DNA from 4 places in the Streptomyces sp. NPDC016845 genome. Region 4 is predicted to be linked to each of the others. Evidence: riboswitches for the same ligand, from Rfam matches in the RefSeq annotation. Region 4 holds a riboswitch; each other region holds the start of a gene.

Region 1 (4,931 bases), on a different contig from region 4:
GTGCGAACTCGGGGTGGCGGGTGGCGTCGCCGGCCGCGATCCGGTTGCGGTCCTCGGCGCGGACCGTGCCCGAGCCGTCCACGAGTACGGAGCCGAACGGCTCGTCCCCGTCGTCAAGGGCCTCGGCGGCCAGTTCCACGCAGCGGCGCAGGTGCACCAACTCGCTCTCGTCCATCGAAGTCCCTTCCGATCACGGTCACTCATCACCGACGTGGGCCGGGTCGATGATCGCACGCCGCGCGCCGGTGACAACGGCTCGACCCGGACGTGTGCCGGTCACACCTTGTCGCCTACTCTCGTGCTACGAAGACCTCATGTGATGGCATGTGACCGCATGTTCGTCCACTCAAGGGAGGCGATGGTGCTCGGACGCGGCACACGTCTGTTCGCGATCGCCATGGCCGCCTTCTGCATCGTGCTCATCGGCCCCAGCGCGCCGAGCGGCGCGCTGATCGCCAAGCCGCTGCCCGCCGATGCCGCCAAGGACATCGTGCCGAACCGGGTCCTGACGTGGAACATCTGCAACCCGTGCGGGAGCGGGCAGAACATGGGCCGGGCCGCGGAGATCGCCACGTATGCGCCGCAGGTGTTCGGGTTGCAGGAGGCGTGTGTCCGTGACGTCGAGAAGATCCGGGACTACCTGGAAGTCTTCTACGGCCTCGTCTACGACGTCGAGTACGGGTCGGTGCTGCGCAACTGGAACCGCTGCGGCGGTCTGCCGTGGCAAGGCGGAGCGTACGGTCAGGCCATCCTCTCCGCGGCGCCGATGACCGACCACGTGAACGTGGAGTACCCCGACGGCGGCTCCGAGGACCGTGGGTACATGGCCGTCACGACCAAGGTGGGCGGCCGCTCCGTCCGCGTCTTCAACACCCACTTCGCCGAGCGGCAGCAACCGGAGATCAGGGCGGACCAGGCCCGCGTGCTCGCCGCCGAGGTCGCCCGCCACGACCACACGATCGTCCTCGGCGACTTCAACGCCGTACCGGACGCGTCCGAACTCCGCCCGATGTGGAGACTGGCCGAGGACGCCGACCCGGCGTGCCGCCCCTTTCCCGACGGCGGCGCCTGCGAGCCGACCACCGACTGGCAGAGCAAGTTCGACTACATCTTCCTCCGCGGAATCGCCCCCCTCACCCACCAGGTCCGCCCGAGCCCGTACTCGGACCACCATCCCCTGCACGCGGAGATCGATCCCGCGTGGTGACCTGAGCGAGACGGACACCGCCTTCCCGCGCCATCGGTGAACACCGCCCACCTGCGCAATCGGTAAGTACCGCCCACCTGCCCCGCCCCTGACTCCGGCTTGCTACGCTTCGGCTGCCTTCCGTGGGGGAAGCCGGTGCGAGTCCGGCGCTGTCCCGCAACGGTGTGCGTGGCCTGTTACGTATGAGTACTGGCCCGCGAGTCCGATCACTCACGGCAGGTGTGCGACCCGTCGACCGCTCGCCGTGGACTGCGAGCAGGGACCGCCGTAGCCCTTCCGGGTTGCAGGTGCCCTGCGTTGCAGCCGTGGCGCCCACCCGGAGGATGTGCGCCCGCTTTGCTCCGCACCGCCGCTGCCCCAGCCCCCGCGGGTGTCTCACGCGCGCGCCGGCGACACCTGCCCACCGTCCCCCTGGTCATCGGGCTCGCGCTCGTACTGGTGGTCTCGCTGGCGTGCGGGGTCGCGCTCGGGGCCACGGGGACGGGTTGGCGGGAGGTGGCGCGGCTCATGTGGGCCGGGCTCAGCGGCGGGAGCCTCACCAGCGCGGACGCGGGGGCCTACACCATCGTGTGGGAGATCCGTTTCCCGCGCGTCGTCCTCGCGGCCGTCGTCGGCGCGGGCCTCGCCGCGGTCGGCGTCGCGGTCCAGGCGCTGGTGCGCAACGCCCTGGCCGACCCCTTCGTGCTCGGCATCTCCTCCGGCGCCGCCGTCGGCGCCAACGCGGTCATCCTGTTCGGCGCGCTCGCCGGGCTCGGCGTCTGGGCGCTCTCCTTCTCCGCCTTCCTCTCCGCGCTCGCCGCGACCCTCATCGTCTACGCGGTGGCCCGCTCGCCTCTCGGACTCAGCCCGCTGCGCCTCGTCCTGACCGGCACGGCCCTCGCCTACGGGTTCCAGGCCGTCACGACCGTCATGGTGTTCGGCGCCGAACGGGGCGAGGCGGCGCGCGCGGCCATGATGTGGCTGCTCGGCAGCCTCGGCGGGGCCACCTGGCCGAAGGTGCCGCTGGTCGCCGCGACCGTGGTGGCGGGCTGGCTGTGGCTCAGGGTGCGGGCGGGCTCGCTCGACGCCCTCGCGATGGGCGACGAGACGTCCGCGGCGCTCGGCGTGCCGCCCGACCGCCTCCGGCGCGAACTGTTCGTCGTGACGGCGGCGGTGACGGGCACGGTCGTCGCCGTGAGCGGAGCGATCGGCTTCGTCGGCCTGATGGTGCCGCACCTCGTGCGCATGCTCGTCGGCGCCTCGCACACCCGCGTCCTCGCCGTCGCGCCGCTCGCCGGGGCCGTGTTGCTGGTGTGGGCCGACGTGTTGTCACGCGTGTTGCTCGCCCCGACCGAACTGCCCGTGGGCGTGGTGACGGCCGCGCTCGGTGTGCCCGCGTTCCTGCTGCTGATGCGGCGCGGCGGCCACGCGCTCGCCGGGCGCTGACACATCCCAGGTTTGCTGAGCGACCCCGAGGAGGAAGACACGTGCGGCTCGACGTAGAAGAACTGTCGGTCGAGGTGGCGGGCGTACGGCTCGTCGACGAGGTGACCCTCGACGTCCCCGCCGGCACCTTCGTGGGGCTCGTCGGCCCCAACGGCAGCGGGAAGTCGACCCTGTTGCGGTGCGTCTACCGGGCGCGACGCCCCGACGCCGGGCTCGTCAGGGTCGACAGCGTGGACGTGCACCGCATGACTCCACGGGCCGCGGCACGGCTGCTCGCCGCGCTCCCGCAGGAGTCGGCCGCGGACTTCGACTTCACCGTCACCGAGGTCGTCGCGATGGGCCGCCTCCCGCACCGCGACCGCACCGCCGCCCGCGACCGGGAGCTCTGCGCGCACGCCCTGGAACAGGCCGGGGTGGCACACCTCGCGACACGTGGCTTCCTGTCGCTCTCCGGCGGCGAGAAACAGCGTGTGCTCATCGCCCGCGCGCTCACCCAGGAGCCGCGCGTCCTCGTCCTGGACGAGCCCACCAACCACCTCGACATCGCCCACCAGCTCGACGTGTTGCGCCGGGTCCGGGTCAGCGGTCCGACCGTGCTCGCGGCCCTGCACGACCTCAACCTCGCCGCCGCCCACTGCGACCTGCTGCACGTGCTGCACGGCGGCCGGATCGTCGCCTCCGGCCCGCCGGACGAGGTCCTCTCCCCCGCGCTGCTCGCCGACGTCTTCGGCGTACGGGCGCACCGGGTGCGCCACCCGGAGACCGGCGCCACCCAGTTCCTGTTCGACCAGCTCCAGCTGGTCCGTGAACCCTTCGCCCCCTGACTCCCTGACCCCCTCGCCCTCTGGAAGGCCCCCGTGCGCAAGCTCGTGTCCACCGCCTCGCTCGGCCTCGCCGCCGCCCTCACCCTGACCGCCTGCGGAGCCGACATCGCCTCCGACTCCGAGAACACCGCCTCGCAGGCGGTGACCGTCACCAACTGCGGGAGGAAGGTCACGTACGACAAGCGCCCCGAGCGGGTGGTGACCAACGACGTCGGCATCACCGAGCTGATGTTCGCGCTCGGCCTGGAGGACCGCATGGCCGGATACGTCATGCCCGCCGACAAGGGCGACACCGACGACCTCCCGTACAAGGCCGCGTACGACAAGGTGAAGTGGCTCGGCAAGGACCGCGTCACCAAGGAGATCGCCCTCGACGCACGCGCCGACCTGGTCTTCGCGGGCTGGAACTACGGGTTCAACGAGAACACACTGACACCCGACGAGCTGCACAAGGCAGGTGTGGACACGTATCTGCTCACCGAGTCCTGCCGCAACGCCGTCACCGGCACCTCGCGGGGCATCATGCCGCCGCTCGACGCGCTCTACACGGACCTCGACAATCTCGGCCGTATCTTCGGCGTCGAGGAGCGCGCCCGGAAACTGGTCGCGCAGTACAAGGCGCGGGTCGCCGCCGTGCGGGCGAAGTCCCCCAAGGGCGCGGACGACACGGCCAAGCCCTCGGTCTTCCTCTATGACAGTGGCCAGGACCAGCCGTTCACCTCGGGCCGCTACGCCGCGCCGGAGCAGATCATCAGCGAGGCAGGCGGCGTCAACCTGCTGCACGACCTCGAGGACTCGTGGACGACGGTCGGCTGGGAGACCGTCGTGAAGCGGAACCCCGACGTCATCCTCATCAACGACTACGGCTCGACGAGCGCCGCGCAGAAGAAGGAGTTCCTGCTCTCGTACCCGCCGCTGCGGAACGTCTCCGCGATCAAGAACCGGCGGATCCACACCCTGGACTACGCCGACCTCGTCGAGAGCCCGCGCAACCCCTCGGCCATCGAACGGCTCAACACCTACCTGCGCCAGGACAGCGACCGTTCCTGACCCGGCCCCGAGCCGCCGCCGGACACCGGTGGAATCGCCGATGCCGGTGCGCCACAACCCCCTCGACACTGCGGTCGCAGCCCTTTGGGGACCCGTATTCACGGAGGCACCTCGTGCGCACATTCGCCCGGTCGTCCCGGCGGTCCGTCACCGCAACCGCGTTGGGGGCGCTGCTCTGCGGCGCCCTCCTCACCACCCCCTCGACCGCTTCCGCCGCGGTCGCGGGCCCGGCCGTCACACTGCCGCCCGAGGGCAGCCACGGCTTCCCGTTCCTCGCCGCCGCGGAGGACCTCGGCTCGTTCGGCTACACCGAGCGGGAGTACTTCCTCTCCGGCACGGCCACCTCGTACGCCAAGTCCGGCCTGTGGGGTTCGGACGGCCGGTGGAAGGTCCGCGCGTCCGGCACCGCCGACTACAAGAGCCGC
Region 2 (4,931 bases), on a different contig from region 4:
CATGGGGCGCAGGGTCAGTTCGAAGCCCGGGTCGAGCAGGTTCTTCTCGGTGGCGGGAGTGGTCATCACTGGCAGGCCTCGCAGGACTCGGGGTTTTCCAGGGAGCAGGCGACGGCGTCGGGCTCGGCCATCTGGACCGGGACCCGGGCCGCGGCCCGTGCGATGCGCGTCGCGGGGCGCGAGCGCAGGTAGTACGTGGTCTTCAGGCCCGACTTCCAGGCGTACGCGTACATCGAGGAGAGCTTGCCGATGGTCGGCGTCTCCAGGAACAGGTTGAGGGACTGGGCCTGGTCGAGGAACGGGGTGCGGGCCGCCGCCATGTCGATGAGCCCGCGCTGCGGCAGCTCCCACGCCGTGCGGTACAGGGCGCGGACCTCCTCGGGCACCCAGGTGAAGCCCTGCACCGAGCCGTTCGACTCGCGCAGCGCCTCGCGGGTCTGCGCGTCCCAGACGCCGAGCCGCTTGAGCTCGTCGACCAGGTAGGAGTTGACCTGGAGGAACTCGCCGGAGAGCGTCTCGCGTTTGAACAGGTTGGAGACCTGCGGCTCGATGCACTCGTAGACGCCCGCGATGGAGGCGATCGTCGCGGTCGGCGCGATGGCGAGAAGGAGCGAGTTGCGCATGCCGGCGGCGGCGATACGTTCCCGCAGCGCGGTCCACCGCTCCGGCCAGGTCACCTGCGCGTCGGGGTAGTGGTCGGGGTGCAGGACACCGCGCGCGGTGCGGGTCTTCTCCCAGGCGGGCAGCGGGCCATTGCGCTCGGCGAGGTCGGCGGACGCCTCGTACGCGGCGAGCATGATGCGCTCGGCAAGGCGCGTCGAAAGAGCGTTCGCCTGCGGCGAGTCGAAGGGCAGGCGCAGTTTGAAGAAGACGTCCTGGAGGCCCATCGCGCCGAGGCCGACCGGGCGCCAGCGGGCGTTGGAGCGGCCCGCCTGCTCGGTCGGGTAGAAGTTGATGTCGACGACGCGGTCGAGGAAGGTGACGGCGGTGCGGACGGTCTCGTCGAGCCGCTCCCAGTCGATGCCGCCGTCCACCACGAACGCGCCGAGGTTGACGGAGCCCAGGTTGCAGACGGCCGTCTCGCCGTCGTCCGTCACCTCCAGGATCTCCGTGCACAGGTTCGAGGAGTGGACGGTGTGGCCGGGCTCCGCCGTCTGGTTGGCGGTGCGGTTGGCGGCGTCCTTGAAGGTCAGCCAGCCGTTGCCGGTCTGCGCGAGGGTGCGCATCATGCGGCCGTACAGCTCGCGCGCGGGGAGGGTCTTCTGCGCCTTCCCCTCGGCCTCGGCCTTGCGGTACGCGGCGTCGAACTCCGCGCCCCAGAGGTCTACGAGGTCGGGTACGTCGGCGGGGGAGAACAGCGACCACTGCCCGTCGTCGGCGACCCGGCGCATGAACTCGTCGGGGATCCAGTGCGCCAGGTTGAGGTTGTGGGTGCGGCGCGCGTCCTCGCCGGTGTTGTCGCGCAGCTCCAGGAACTCCTCGATGTCGGCGTGCCAGGTCTCCAGGTAGACGGCGGCGGCGCCCTTGCGGCGCCCGCCCTGGTTCACGGCGGCGACCGACGCGTCCAGCGTCTTCAGGAACGGCACGATGCCGTTGGAGTGCCCGTTGGTGCCCCGGATCAGCGAACCCCGGCTGCGGATGCGGGAGTACGAGAGCCCGATGCCGCCCGCGTGCTTGGAGAGGCGGGCCACCTGGTGGTAGCGGTCGTAGATCGAGTCCAGCTCGTCGAGCGGGGAGTCGAGCAGGTAGCAGCTGGACATCTGCGGGTGGCGGGTGCCGGAGTTGAAGAGGGTGGGGGAGGACGGCAGGTAGTCCAGGCGGCTCATCAGGCCGTAGAGGTCGGCGACCTCGCCCAGGGCGCGTACGGAGTCGTCCTCGGCCAGGCCGGCGGCTACGCGCAACATGAAGTACTGCGGCGTCTCGATCACCTGGCGGGTGATCGGGTGGCGCAGCAGGTAGCGGCTGTGCAGGGTGCGCAGACCGAAGTAGCCGAAGCGGTCGTCGGCGTCGGTGTCGATGAGCGCGTCGAGCTTCTCCGCGTGGACACGGGCGAACTCGGCGGTGCGGTCGGCGATCAGGCCCTCGCGGTGCCCCACCGCGATCGACCCGGTGAAGGAGGTGACGCCCTGCGTCGCGGCCTCGGCGGCGATGGTGAGCGTGAGCAGGCGGGCGGCGAGCCGGGAGTAGACCGGGTCCTCGGAGATCAGCCCGGCCGCGCCCTCGGTGGCGAGCTCGCGCAGCTCGGCCTCGTCGGCGCGGGCGCTGCGGCCGCGCAGCGCTGCGGCGGCGACCCGGCCGGGGTCGGCGCCGGGCAGGTCGGCGGTCAGCTCGGTCAGGGTGCGCAGCAGGGCGGTGCCGGGGGCGTCTGCCGGTGCGTCCTGCTGTCCTGTGGCTGAGACCGGTTCGGCGGGCGGCGCGATGGTCACGTGGGGCTCTCCCTCGCTCGGCTCGGGGCCTGCGGGGAGGAGTGGCTCGGGCACGCACGCAAGGGGGCGCCTTCGTCACCGGCCCATTCCGCGAGACCCGGACGTCGTCACCACCCGCGCCGGACGGCTCGGGTGGGCTGCGGCAGGTCGTCGGACTCACGTAAGCGGCCTTATGGATGCTTACGTTCACCGTTGCGGGACAGTTCCGGATTTGCACCGGATTCCCCTGCGGCTGCAGCGAGAGCGAGCATACATGTTGTGCCGGGCGTTGGTGACGGGCCCATATCTTGTGTCGCGCGGGTGCGTATGGCGATGGTGCCTCATGACGACGGGCCCCTCCGCGAGCAGAGGGGCCCGTCCTGAGGAACGTACGACCGCGCTAGTGGCCGGAGCCCGCTCCGACGACCGGCAGGTCCGTCTGCACGCCCTTGTCACCGGCGTCGGCGGTGTAGTCGCCGGGCGACGTCTCGTCGATTCCCTCGGGCGCCTTCGCGGCCTTCAGGACGAAGGTCAGGACGACGGTCACGACCACGTTCATCACGAACGCCGTCAGACCGATGTACCCGATCTCCCCGATGCCGGGGATCTCCTTCGAGGACCCGCCGAAGTGCGCCTGCGTCGGCGACGCCACCCCGTACGCGGCGAGCGTGCCGTACACCATGCCGACCGCCCAGCCGGCGAGCAGCGCCCAGCGGTGGAACCAGCGGGTGAACAGGCCGCCGACCAGTGCGGGCATGGTCTGCAGGATCCAGATGCCGCCGAGCAGCTGGAAGTTGATGGCGACGGTCTTGTCCATGGTGAGGACGAAGACGAGGGCGCCGACCTTCACGAGCAGCGACACCAGCTTGGAGACCTTGGTCTCCTGCGCCGGGGTCGCGTCGGGCTTGATGAAGTCCTTGTAGATGTTGCGCGTGAAGAGGTTCGCCGCGGCGATGGACATGATGGCCGCGGGGACGAGCGCGCCGATGCCGATGGCGGCGAACGCGACACCCGTGAACCAGTCGGGGAACATGTCCTCGAACAGCTGCGGGATCGCCAACTGCCCGTTCTGCACCTTGATCCCGGCCGCGATCGCCATGAACCCGAGCAGCGCGAGCAGGCCCAGCATGAGCGAGTACAGCGGCAGGATCGTGGTGTTGCGGCGGATCACGTCGCGGCTCTTGGAGGAGAGCGTCGCGGTGATCGAGTGCGGATACATGAACAGCGCGAGCGCCGAGCCGAGCGCGAGCGTCGCGTACGTCCAGTGGCCCGCCTCACCTGGCGCGAGCGCCCCGGTGGGTTTGCCTGTCGCCGGATTTATCTGCTCGAACTTCTTGCCGGCCGCGGCGAAGATGTCGTCGAAGCCGCCCAGCTTGATCGGGATGTAGATGATGGCGACCGCGATGACGATGTAGATCAGACCGTCCTTGACGAACGCGATCAGCGCCGGGGCGCGCAGGCCCGAGGAGTACGTGTACGCCGCGAGCACGCCGAAGGCGATGAGGAGCGGCAGGTCCTTGATGAACCAGTTGGTGTTCTCGCCGCCGCCGACGCCCATGACGTCGAGCACGGCCTGGATGCCGACGAGCTGGAGCGCGATGTACGGCATCGTGGCGAGGATGCCGGTGACCGCGACGGCGAGCGAGAGGCCCTTGGAGCCGAAGCGGCCGCGCACGAAGTCCGACGTCGTCACGTATCCGTGCTTGTGCGAGACCGACCACAGGCGCGGCAGGAACGTGAAGATCAGCGGGTAGACCAGGATCGTGTAGGGCACGGCGAAGAAGCCGGACGCGCCCGCCGCGTAGATCGCCGCGGGGACGGCGACGAAGGTGTACGCCGTGTAGAGGTCGCCGCCGAGCAGGAACCAGGTGATCCAGGTGCCGAACGAGCGGCCGCCGAGGCCCCACTCGTCGAGCGAGTCCGTCTCGGAGCGGCGCCAGCGCGCGGCGAGGAAGCCCATGACCGTGACGGCCACGAAGAAGATGATGAAGACGGTGAGCGCGACACCGTTGACGCCGCCGTTCATCGCGGGCCTCCCGCGGAGGCCGAGGCCGACGTCTTGCGGCCGCGCTGGTCACGCTGCCACAGCTTGTACGCGATCATCGTGAGCCCGGTCGAGATGATCACCCAGAGCATCTGGTACCAGTAGAAGAACGGGATGCCGATGAAGGTCGGGTCGATCTTCGAGTAGGAGCTGACCCAGAGCATCGCCACGAACGGTGCGACCAGGCACAGCCCGATGACCACGCGGACCGGTGTCACCACCGGTCTCCCTGCTTGTTCCGCCACTTCCGGCGCATCGGACATCTTGGGCTCCGTCCCCTCGCTGATCCCACTTATCTCACGTTTAACGTGCGGGAAATCTAATGCGAGAGTCTTGCTCTTTGGAACCCCTGTCCGGATAACGGACGAGACCCTTCCGGTCCCGGGCCTGCGGTTATGTAAGGAATCGGGCGCGTATGTGCGGGTCAGTCCATCGGGCGCTTCAGGCGCGCCACGAACTTGTACCGGTCGCCCCGGTAGACC
Region 3 (4,931 bases), on a different contig from region 4:
TACCGGTCCGCGAGCCGCTTGTGCATGTGCTGGTACGAGCCGTAGAAGAGCGGGTCGCCCTCCGCGAGGACGGCGACGGTGCGCCCCGCGTCGAGGTGCGCGGCGAGCGTCGCGGCGGCCTCGGCGTAGAAGTCGTCGAGCGCGCCGCGGTAGCCGCCGGGGTGGTCGGTCGTCTCGACCGTGAGCGGGTACATCAGCCGCTCCTCGATCTGCCCCTCGCGGATGTGCTCCGCGGCGATCGAGCGGGCGATGGAACGGCCGTGCCGGGCGCAGTGGTACGCGATGACGTCCGCCCCGGCGATGGCCCGGACCGCGGCGACGGTCATCAGCTCGGGGTCACCGGGCCCGAGCCCGACCCCGTACAGCTTGCCCTTCTCGACGAGTGACTCGCTCATGCCTGGATCTCCACCTCGGTCGCGATGGCGTTGATCGCGGCGGCGGTGATGGCGCTGCCGCCACGGCGCCCGCGGACGATCAGGTAGTCGAGCCCGAGCTCGTTGGCGGCCAGCGCGTCCTTGGACTCCGCCGCGCCGACGAACCCGACGGGTATGCCGAGCACGGCCGCGGGCCTGGGCGCGCCCTTCCCGACCATCTCGAGGAGGTGGAAGAGGGCGGTCGGCGCGTTGCCGATCGCGACGACGGCGCCGTCGAGCCGGTCCCGCCACAGTTCGAGCGCGGCGGCGCTGCGGGTGGTCCCCAACTCGGCCGCGAGGTCCGGCACTCCGGGGTCGCCGAGGGTGCAGACCACATCGTTGTCGGCGGGCAGCCGCTTGCGGGTGACGCCGCTGGCGACCATCCGCGCGTCGCAGAGGATCGGCGCGCCCGCGCGCAGAGCGGCGCGCGCCTTCGTCACGACCCCGGCCGAGAAGCCGATGTCCTGTACGAGATCCACCTGACCGCAGGCGTGGATCATGCGGACCGCCGCCTGGGCGACGTCGGCGGGCAGCTCCGCGAGGCCGGCTGCCGCCTCGGTGCGGATGGTGGCGAAGGACTCGCGGTAGATCGCGGCGCCGTCCTTCTCGTAGTCATACACGGGGTTCGGCTCTTTCGGTCGTGAGGGTCGTGACGGTCGTGACGGCGTACGTTCCGTCCGGGCGGGCTACGACGTCCACGTACGGCCCGACGGGATGCCCGCATCTGCGTTCGCAGCCGGACCAGTAGGTGGGCAGGGTGGGGTGCGGGGTGCTGCTCGCGGCATCGGCCCGCACGTCGGTGTGGGACTTGGCGCAACCGGGCCGCCCAACGCATGCGCCCAGGCGGGACCAGGGTGAGTCGGGGTCTGCGATCAGCCCGGCGGGTGCGCTGCCGCGGGTGGCCCCGGGCACGACGATCCGCCGCCAGGGGGTCAACCGGATCTCCCTGGCGGGAAGTCCAGCGGCCAGGTCGACAAGCGCGCCCCATTGAGCACCGGTGATCGATCCGAACGGGGGGATACAAACAAGCCCCGCCGTCGTACCAGAGGCAGCGGGATCCGGGGCGGAACCCCTGAGCTTGCGCACCGCAGGGCCCGCCGACCCGATCACGGCTGCGGACGGTCCGTGAATTCCGGCCTCTCCGGCGATTGAGGAGCGGGGCCCGGGGTGGAGCCCCGTGGCGTTGGCGTCAGCACCGGTTGCGATCTCGTCGCCCCCCGCGCCCCCGGCGGAGGTGGCCTCGATGCCAGTTGCGGAAAGTCGCTCGGCGATGAGCGCGGACAACTCGGCGCCGGACGCGTCCAGTTCGGACACTCTCCACACCCGTCGGCCCGAGACGCCGCGCACGGCCTCGACAAAAACCTCCGCCGCGACAACCGCCCCCCGGGCCCCGTCCTCGTACCGCAGCAAGAACTCCGCCCCGCCGATCGCGAGCACCGCGGACCCGTCCGCCCGCCCGCGCAGCAGCACATCCGGCCGGAGCCCGGCCACATCCCCGCGACCGTCGTCGAGCCCGAAGAGAAACCTCCCGGACAGCGCGGGCGTCACGGAGCTGGCCAGCACCGCCGCGTCAAGCCCGGTCAGCCAACCCCGTACGTCCACGAACCCGAGCCCGTCCAGCCCGGACATGGGCGAAGCCACGACGTTCCGGACCCGCTCATGCGCGGCGGACGGCAACAGCCCGGCCGCGCCGAGCATCTCCGCCAGCTCCCCACCGCACCCGTCCCGCAGCCCGCGCAGCTGTACGTTGCCCCGCGACGTGAGGTGCAGCGCCCCGTCCCCGAGCCGCCCGGCCGCGTCGCCGAGGGCCCGCGCCTGAGCCACGTCGAGCACACCGCCCGGGACGCGGACCCGCGCCAGATACCCGTCGTCCGCGGCGTGCAGCCGCAGCGCACCGGGGCAGGCGTCACCGGGAAACGCCGCGGACGTTCCGGGCACACCGGACGCACCGGGACGGACGGGTATGGGGGAGGCGGGCATGCGTCGGAGCATACCCACCGCCCATGACGGGCTTCCCGTAGCTTCCCGTACCAGGTCACACCCTCGCCCCGTACGATGAACCGCGGCGGTCCCGTCCGGCCCGCCACCATCGCCAGCGACGGCGACAGGGGAGGAAGCCCGGTGGAATTCCGGCGCGGTCCCGCCACTGTGAGCCCTCTCGTACAAGAGAGGGTGAGCCAGGAACTCCCGCCGTCCAACGACCACCCGGGGCGCGGACACCCCGAGGAAGGCCCGACGACGCATGCCCCAGCAGCCCTCGCAGCTCCTGCTCCTGTCGACGTCCGACACCGATCTGCTCAGCGCCCGCGCGGCCAACGCCGCGCACGCCACCACCGCTGACGACGCGGTCACGTACCGCTTCGCGAACCCCTCCCGCCTCGACGTCGACACCGAACTCCCCGCGCTCCTCGACGGCGTCGCGCTCGTCGTCGTACGTCTCCTCGGCGGGGTCCGCGCCTGGCAGGACGGCATCGACCGGCTGACCGCGGCCGGGGTCCCGCTGGTGGTGCTGAGCGGCGAGCAGGCCCCGGACGCCCAGTTGATGGCGGCGTCGACCGTCCCGGTCGGCATCGCGGCGGAGGCCCACGCCTACCTGGCGCACGGCGGCCCGGCCAACCTCGCCCAGCTGGCGAACTTCCTCTCCGACACGGTCCTCCTGACGGGCCACGGCTTCGAGCCCCCGGCCCCGGCCCCCACATGGGGCCCGCTGGAGCGAAAGCAGTCGCCGTCGGACGGCCCGGCCATCGCGGTGCTCTACTACCGAGCCCACCACATGAGCGGCAACACCGCCTTCGTGCACGCCCTGTGCGACGAGATCGAGCGCGCCGGTGCCCGCCCCCTCCCCCTCTACGTCGCCTCTCTCCGCGCCCCCGAACCGGAGCTGATCGACGCCCTGCGCCCCGCCGACGCGATCGTCACGACGGTCCTCGCCGCCGGCGGTACCCGCCCCGCCGAGGCGAGCGCGGGCGGCGACGACGAGGCGTGGGACGCCGGCGCCCTCACCCACCTCGACGTCCCGATCCTCCAGGCCCTGTGCCTGACCTCCTCCCGCGCGGACTGGGAGCAGAACGACGAGGGCGTCTCCCCGCTCGACGCCGCCAGCCAGATCGCGGTGCCGGAGTTCGACGGCCGCCTGATCACCGTCCCGTTCTCCTTCAAGGAGATCGACGAGGACGGCCTCCCGGCGTACGTCGCCGACCCGGAGCGCGCGGCCCGCGTGGCCGGTATCGCCGTACGCCACGCACGGCTGCGGCACATCCCGGTGGGGGAGAAGAAACTGGCGCTGGTCCTCTCCGCGTACCCCACCAAGCACTCCCGCATCGGCAACGCGGTCGGCCTCGACACCCCCGCCTCCGCGATCGTCCTGCTCAAGCGCCTCATCGCCGAGGGCTACGACTTCGGCGACGCGGCCGACATCCCCGGTCTCGCCTCCGGCGACGGCGACGAACTGATCCGCGCGCTCATCGACGCGGGCGGCCACGACCAGGAGTGGCTGACCGAGGAGCAGCTCGCGCGCAACCCCGTCCGTATCCCGGCCGCCGACTACAAGCGCTGGTACGTGACGCTGCCGCAGGAGCTGCGCGAGAGCGTCGAGCGGCACTGGGGCCCGCCGCCCGGCGAGATGTTCCTCGACCGTTCCCGCAATCCGGAGGGCGACATCGTGCTCGCGGCCCTGCGCCGCGGCAACCTGCTCGTCCTCATCCAGCCGCCGCGCGGCTTCGGCGAGAACCCGATCGCGATCTACCACGACCCCGACCTGCCGCCCTCGCACCACTACTTGGCGGCCTACCGCTGGATCGCGGCTTCGTCCGCCGACGGCGGTTTCGGTGCGGACGCGATGATCCACCTCGGCAAGCACGGCAACCTGGAGTGGCTGCCCGGCAAGAACGCGGGCCTCTCCGCGGCCTGTGCCCCCGACGCGGCCCTCGGCGACCTCCCCCTGATCTACCCCTTCCTCGTCAACGACCCCGGCGAGGGCACCCAGGCCAAGCGCCGCGTCCACGCCACGCTCATCGACCACCTCGTGCCGCCGATGGCCCGCGCGGACAGCTACGGCGACATCGCCCGCCTGGAGCAGCTCCTCGACGAGCACGCCCAGATCGCGGCCATGGACCCGGCGAAGCTCCCGGCGATCCGCGCCCAGATCTGGACCCTCATCCAGGCCGCGAAGCTCGACCACGACCTGGGGGTCGAGGACCGTCCCGAGGACGAGGGCTTCGACGAGTTCATCATGCATCTCGACGGCTGGCTCTGTGAGATCAAGGACGTCCAGATCCGCGACGGCCTGCACGTCCTCGGCCAGGCCCCGGCCGGCCCCGACCGCGTCAACCTCGTCCTCGCCATCCTCCGCGCCCGCCAGATCTGGGGCGGCACGCAGGCCCTGCCGGGGTTGCGGGAGGCGCTGGGCCTGGACGAGTCGGCGGCGACCCGCACGGCGGCCGATGAGGCGGAGGAGACGGCCCGCGCACTGGTGGAGGCCATGGAGGCGGCGAACTGGGACCCGGCCCAGGTGAGTGC
Region 4 (4,931 bases):
CTCGTCGATCAGGGAGAGGTGCCGCTCGGCCTCCTCGCGGAGTTGCCGCGGGGCCTCGATCTTCTGGCCCGCGGCCGTCTTGACCTGGCCCTCCTCGGCGATCTTGCGTACGTATTCGAGCCGGTCGCCGGTCTTGGACTCCTCGGCGACGGCCTTCTTCAGATCGTCCGTACGCACGATGTCGCGGGCCAGGTCCGAGCGGAGCAGCGGGTCCTCGTCGAGGCGGTCGAGCAGCGCCTTACGGGCCGCCTCCGCGGTGCCCGGGTCGGCGAGGATCGCGGCCCGCAGCGCCGTCGGGTTCTCGGCGACCTCCAGGGCCTTGGTGGGCCGGATGCCCTCCGCCTCCGCGGCCTCGGTGATGGCCTGGCCGCGCACGCTGGTCGCGCTGGAACGGGAGACGTAGTACTGCAGCCACAGGTCGGCGTCCGGCAACTCGATCTCGGCGCCCGGCGCCAGCGCCTCGAACTGCGGGACCACGCCGTCGTCCGCCGCCCTGTCCCATGCCTTGTAGAACCGCATGACACGGTCGGCGGAGCACTCCGCCAGCTCGGCGAACTTCCGGGCGGAGACCTTCGGCGATTCCCCCGCGGGCTGGCCCCCGGGCCGCACACTCCTGGCCACCTTCAGCGCGAACGTCCATCCACCGGTACGGGCGTAGACCCCGAACTCCTTGGCATCCCGAGAGATCGCCTCAGGAACCTCGCGCGGGGCGTCCTCGGCGTCCGCGGGCTGCCAGAAGTTGTCGGAGTCGGCTGCCTCCTGGCCGGAAAGGTCGGGCGACGGGGTCGCCGCGGTCTCGCCGTCGGGAACGGCCGGGCCGGGCACGCTGACCTGACCGGGCTGTTCGGCCTGGTCGGCGGGGGGAGCCCAGGTGGCGGCGATGCCCAGCGGCCCGGCCGTCTCCTCGTCCGCGCCGGCGTGCCGTGCCGCCGGCACGTCGGCACCGGGCGTGGGCTCCGCGGCGGTCGTCTCCCCGTTGTTCTCGCCGGACGGAACGGGTGCCTCGGACGAGTCGATGGCTACGGTCACGTAGGTGCTCCTGAGTGCTCGGGCGCGTGCGGTTCGACCCGATACCTTATCGCCCCGGGCGGCTCGGCCCCGGTGAGGCCCGCCCCGACCAGGCTGCGACGGGCAGGTCAGCCCTGTCCGCCCTGTGGGGGTTGGTCCCGACCGCGCCGGGTTCCAAGGCGACGCGCCCCCGGCGGGCAGGCCATAGCTCCGCCCGCAGAGAACGACCTCGGCGACACCACCACATGGAGCGCGCCGCGCACGAAGCGCACCGCACGAAGCGTGCCCCGCACGAAGCGCACGCATGGAGTTCTCCCGCACAGAACGCACCCCGCAGAGCGCACCCCGCACGGAGCCCGCCCCGCACGGAGCCCGCCCCGTACGGACCGCACCCGTACAAAGCGCACCCCGCACGTAAGCGTGCCCCGCACGGACCGCACCCCCACGGCGCGCACCGCGCACGGACCGCACCGCGCACGGACCGCACTCCGCACGTAAGCGTGCCCCCCCACACAACGCACCCCCCACGGCGCGCACCGCGCACGGACCGCACCCCGCACGTAAGCGTGCCCCCCACGGACCACACCCCGCACAGGACTCACCCCGCGTAAGACTCATCCGGCGCCGAGTACCCCGGCGGGGTCGCTCGCGCAGGAGGCGTTCGGCGCCGGAGGTACCTCCGTGAGGTCGCCCGCGCAGGGCGTGCCCAGCGCGGAGTCACCTCGGCGGGATCACCTCGGCGGAGCCACCCGCACGGAACGCCCCCGGCACAGAACCAGCTCGCCAAGCCCGTCCGCACAGACCTCGCCCCGTGCGCGATCACCCCGGCGGAACCACCCGCGCCACCCCCGCCCCGAGTACACAACACCCGGTCCCCCCTGGGCAGGTTGCCGGGCCCGCCGATTGCAGCTCCCCCTACTGCGACCGGCGGGCCCGGGCCTCGACCGTGCGCCGCGGCGGGAGAGCGAGGGCACGGGAGGCTCTGCTCAGCAGTATCCCCAGGGGGGCTGCCGGAGTAAGCGGGCCGAGTGACCCTCGTGGTGGGGCCGAACGGCCCGCTTTCGCGCGCCCCCCTGTGCGCCCTCGTCACGGAGGACCCACGAGCTCCGTTCTAACCACCCTCGGCGACCCGCGCCGACCAGCGCTGTTCGACCCGGGCGAGACGCCAGTACGCGAGCGCCGCCGCCCACACCGCGACGAACAGGCCGACGATCACGTAGCCCACGTTGTCGAGGTCGAGGCCGGCGATCCAGCCGGTCACCGCGTCCGTCAGGGCGAGTTTCTCGTGCAGGACGCCGACCAGCTCGATCGTGCCGATGAAGAACGCGACCGCGATCGACAGGCCGGTGATGGTCAGGTTGTAGAACACCTTGCGCACCGGGTTGGAGAAAGCCCACTGGTACGCGAAGTTCATGAACGTCCCGTCCAGCGTGTCGAACAGGCTCATGCCCGCCGCGAAGAGCAGCGGCAGGCAGAGGATCGCGTACCAGGGCAGTCCGGCCGCGGCCCCGCTGCCCGCCATCACCATCAGCGTCACCTCGGTCGCCGTGTCGAAGCCGAGGCCGAAGAGGAAGCCGAGCGGGTACATCTGGCCGGGGCGGGTGATCGACCTGGTGAAGCGGCCGAGGATGCGGTTCATGAATCCCCGCGAGTCCAGGTGCTGTTCCAGTTCCCGCTCGTCGTACGAGCCCTCGCGCATCGCCCGGAACACCTTCAGGATGCCCAGCAGCGCCACCAGGTTGAGCGCCGCGATCAGGTACAGGAACGTGCCCGACACCGTCGTGCCCACCACGCCCAGGACCTGGTGCGTGCGGGACTCGTCGTTGAGCAGGGTTCCGGCGAGCGCCGCGCCGCCCGCCACCAGCGCCGCCATGGCGACGACCACACTGGAGTGGCCGAGCGCGAACCAGAACCCGACCGAGACGGGGCGCTTGCCGTCGGCCATCAGCTTGCGGGTCGTGTTGTCGATGGCCGCGATGTGGTCGGCGTCGAACGCGTGCCGCATCCCGAGCGTGTACGCGGTGATGCCGAGCCCGATGCCGAACGCCTTGTTGCCGACCTCGTAGTGCTCGGGGACGACCAGGAGGAACAGCACACCGAACGCGACGACGTGCAGCACCGCGATCACCGCCAGGAGACCCGCCGTACGGACGGTGTCCTCACGGCGCCAGCGGAAAGCGGGGGAGCCGACGGGGGAGCCGACGGAGGAGTCGGCGGAAGAGCCGACCGGGGAGTCGACAGGGGAGTTTCCGGGCAGGGCCATGCCTTGATCACGCTCCAGCACCTCGTGGATCACTTCGTGAGATGCCGTGGCCGGTCTCCTGGCTTACGGGCATGGCGCACCGCTCCTGCCTTCCCAGCCGCCCGGAGGCAGCCAGTGGCGTGAGGGAACGGAGCGCTCCCCACCGGCCCGGGAGGGACGGCGCGGAACCCGATCACAGTGGCGAGGGCCGCTCCGGACTTGACCCCTGGGGGCCGTCACCGGTCTTCCCGAGCACCACGGCCCGCCCACCATAGAGGACGGCCGCCGCGGCGCCACGGGCGGCTACCGATCCCGGCGTTCGCGCGCCCGCCCGATCTCCTCGTACGCCTTCTCCCGCCCCTCCCAGTGCGAGCCCTCCACGGACTTGCCGGGCTCCAGGTCCTTGTAGACCTCGAAGAAGTGGGTGATCTCCAGGCGGTCGAACTCGGGGAGGTCGTCGATGTCCTGGATGTCCGTGTGGCGCGGGTCGTGCGCGGGCACGCACAGGATCTTCTCGTCCGGGCCCTTCTCGTCGCTCATCACGAACATGCCGATGGCCCGGCACTGGATGACGCAGCCGGGGAACGTCGCGTCACCGGTCAGCACGAGCGCGTCCAGGGGATCGCCGTCGCCGCCGAGGGTGCCTTGTACGTAGCCGTAGTCCGCGGGGTACTGGGTCGAGGTGAACAGCATCCGGTCGAGCCGGATCCGCCCGATCTCGTGGTCCATCTCGTACTTGTTCCTGGAGCCCTGCGGGATCTCCACGATCACGTCGAACGCGTCGCCGCGCGTCTCGCTGCCGCCCAATGTGGCCTCCTTGCCGCATTGCCGCCCGCTCGAATTGCCACCGAGTGTGCGCCGCGCGGGCCGGGGGCGGAACCCCTCGGACAGCTCCTCAGGCTGCGGGGGCGATGGGGAAGACGAGTTCTGGCCGGTCCCATGCGACGACCGGGGGGCGTGCGACGGCCGTGCCCGTGCGGTGCGCCCCGACACTGCGGTAGAAGCCCTCGGCCGGCGGATGGGCGACGACGCGTACGTGGTCGAGCCCCGCGGTGTGCGCCTCGTCCCGCATGTGCGCGACGAGCAGCCGCCCGATGCCCAGCCCCTGCGCGTCGTTCGCGACGAACATCAGGTCCAGCTCCGGCGGGGCGAGGAGCAGGGAGTAGAAGCCGAGCACGCGGTCGTCGGCCAGGGATGCCGCGACGAAGACCCGGTGCGCCTCGATGTAGTCGGGGCCGACCCGGTACTCCGCGACCATCGCCGCGTACGGCCCCTCGTAAGCGCGGGAGCCGCGTACGAGCCGGGTCAGGCGCTTGGCGTCGCGCGCCGTGGCCCGGCGCACCGTGACGGCGGGACCACCGCCGCGCCGCGTGATGCTCGATGTCATGCCTCGAATGTTACGTATCTGATCGCGGCCTCAGCTCGTGGGCACCGTCGTGTGGACCTGGCGCAGGAACGCGGCGTTGTCGGGGGTGTGGCGCAGTTTGTCGAGCAGCGCTTCATAGGAGGAGTGGCCGTCCCGGTTCTGGAGCGCCCGGCGCAGCCCGCGCCGGGCCGCCAACTCGGGCCCGGAGAGCAGGAGTTCCTCGCGGCGCGTGCCGGACGGGGCGATCTCGACGGCCGGGTGGACGCGGCGGTCGGCGAGTGCGCGGTCGAGGCGCAGCTCCATGTTGCCGGTGCT

Evidence for each region. A riboswitch is a leader RNA that binds a small molecule or an ion and turns the genes downstream of it on or off. The one in region 4 is predicted to bind cobalamin.
Region 1: linked by a shared signal. The riboswitch ahead of ACH4RC_RS27275 (FecCD family ABC transporter permease) and the one ahead of ACH4RC_RS19335 (HoxN/HupN/NixA family nickel/cobalt transporter) in region 4 are both predicted to bind cobalamin.
Region 2: linked by a shared signal. The riboswitch ahead of ACH4RC_RS12375 (ribonucleoside-diphosphate reductase subunit alpha) and the one ahead of ACH4RC_RS19335 (HoxN/HupN/NixA family nickel/cobalt transporter) in region 4 are both predicted to bind cobalamin.
Region 3: linked by a shared signal. The riboswitch ahead of cobN (cobaltochelatase subunit CobN) and the one ahead of ACH4RC_RS19335 (HoxN/HupN/NixA family nickel/cobalt transporter) in region 4 are both predicted to bind cobalamin.

The regions. Positions count from the first base shown of each region.
Region 1 covers NZ_JBIRPI010000013.1:101,367-106,297, forward strand. Annotated here, with positions in the region: gene ACH4RC_RS27265 (nucleoside deaminase) at 1-175, opposite strand, end outside; gene ACH4RC_RS27270 (endonuclease/exonuclease/phosphatase family protein) at 335-1,207, shown strand; cobalamin riboswitch at 1,311-1,440, shown strand; gene ACH4RC_RS27275 (FecCD family ABC transporter permease) at 1,604-2,632, shown strand; gene ACH4RC_RS27280 (ABC transporter ATP-binding protein) at 2,674-3,456, shown strand; gene ACH4RC_RS27285 (ABC transporter substrate-binding protein) at 3,490-4,506, shown strand; gene ACH4RC_RS27290 (alpha/beta hydrolase domain-containing protein) at 4,620-4,931, shown strand, end outside.
Region 2 covers NZ_JBIRPI010000003.1:443,567-448,497, forward strand. Annotated here, with positions in the region: gene ACH4RC_RS12370 (ribonucleotide-diphosphate reductase subunit beta) at 1-66, opposite strand, end outside; gene ACH4RC_RS12375 (ribonucleoside-diphosphate reductase subunit alpha) at 66-2,426, opposite strand; cobalamin riboswitch at 2,550-2,684, opposite strand; gene mctP (monocarboxylate uptake permease MctP) at 2,806-4,431, opposite strand; gene ACH4RC_RS12385 (DUF3311 domain-containing protein) at 4,428-4,712, opposite strand; gene ACH4RC_RS12390 (GntR family transcriptional regulator) at 4,874-4,931, opposite strand, start outside.
Region 3 covers NZ_JBIRPI010000005.1:278,189-283,119, reverse strand. Annotated here, with positions in the region: gene cobJ (precorrin-3B C(17)-methyltransferase) at 1-395, opposite strand, end outside; gene ACH4RC_RS17200 (precorrin-8X methylmutase) at 392-1,033, opposite strand; gene ACH4RC_RS17195 (cobalamin biosynthesis protein CobG) at 1,026-2,393, opposite strand; cobalamin riboswitch at 2,463-2,623, shown strand; gene cobN (cobaltochelatase subunit CobN) at 2,656-4,931, shown strand, end outside.
Region 4 covers NZ_JBIRPI010000006.1:291,546-296,476, reverse strand. Annotated here, with positions in the region: gene ACH4RC_RS19340 (hypothetical protein) at 1-687, opposite strand, end outside; gene ACH4RC_RS19335 (HoxN/HupN/NixA family nickel/cobalt transporter) at 2,120-3,271, opposite strand; cobalamin riboswitch at 3,302-3,525, opposite strand; gene ACH4RC_RS19330 (inorganic diphosphatase) at 3,554-4,057, opposite strand; gene ACH4RC_RS19325 (GNAT family N-acetyltransferase) at 4,146-4,637, opposite strand; gene rho (transcription termination factor Rho) at 4,668-4,931, opposite strand, start outside.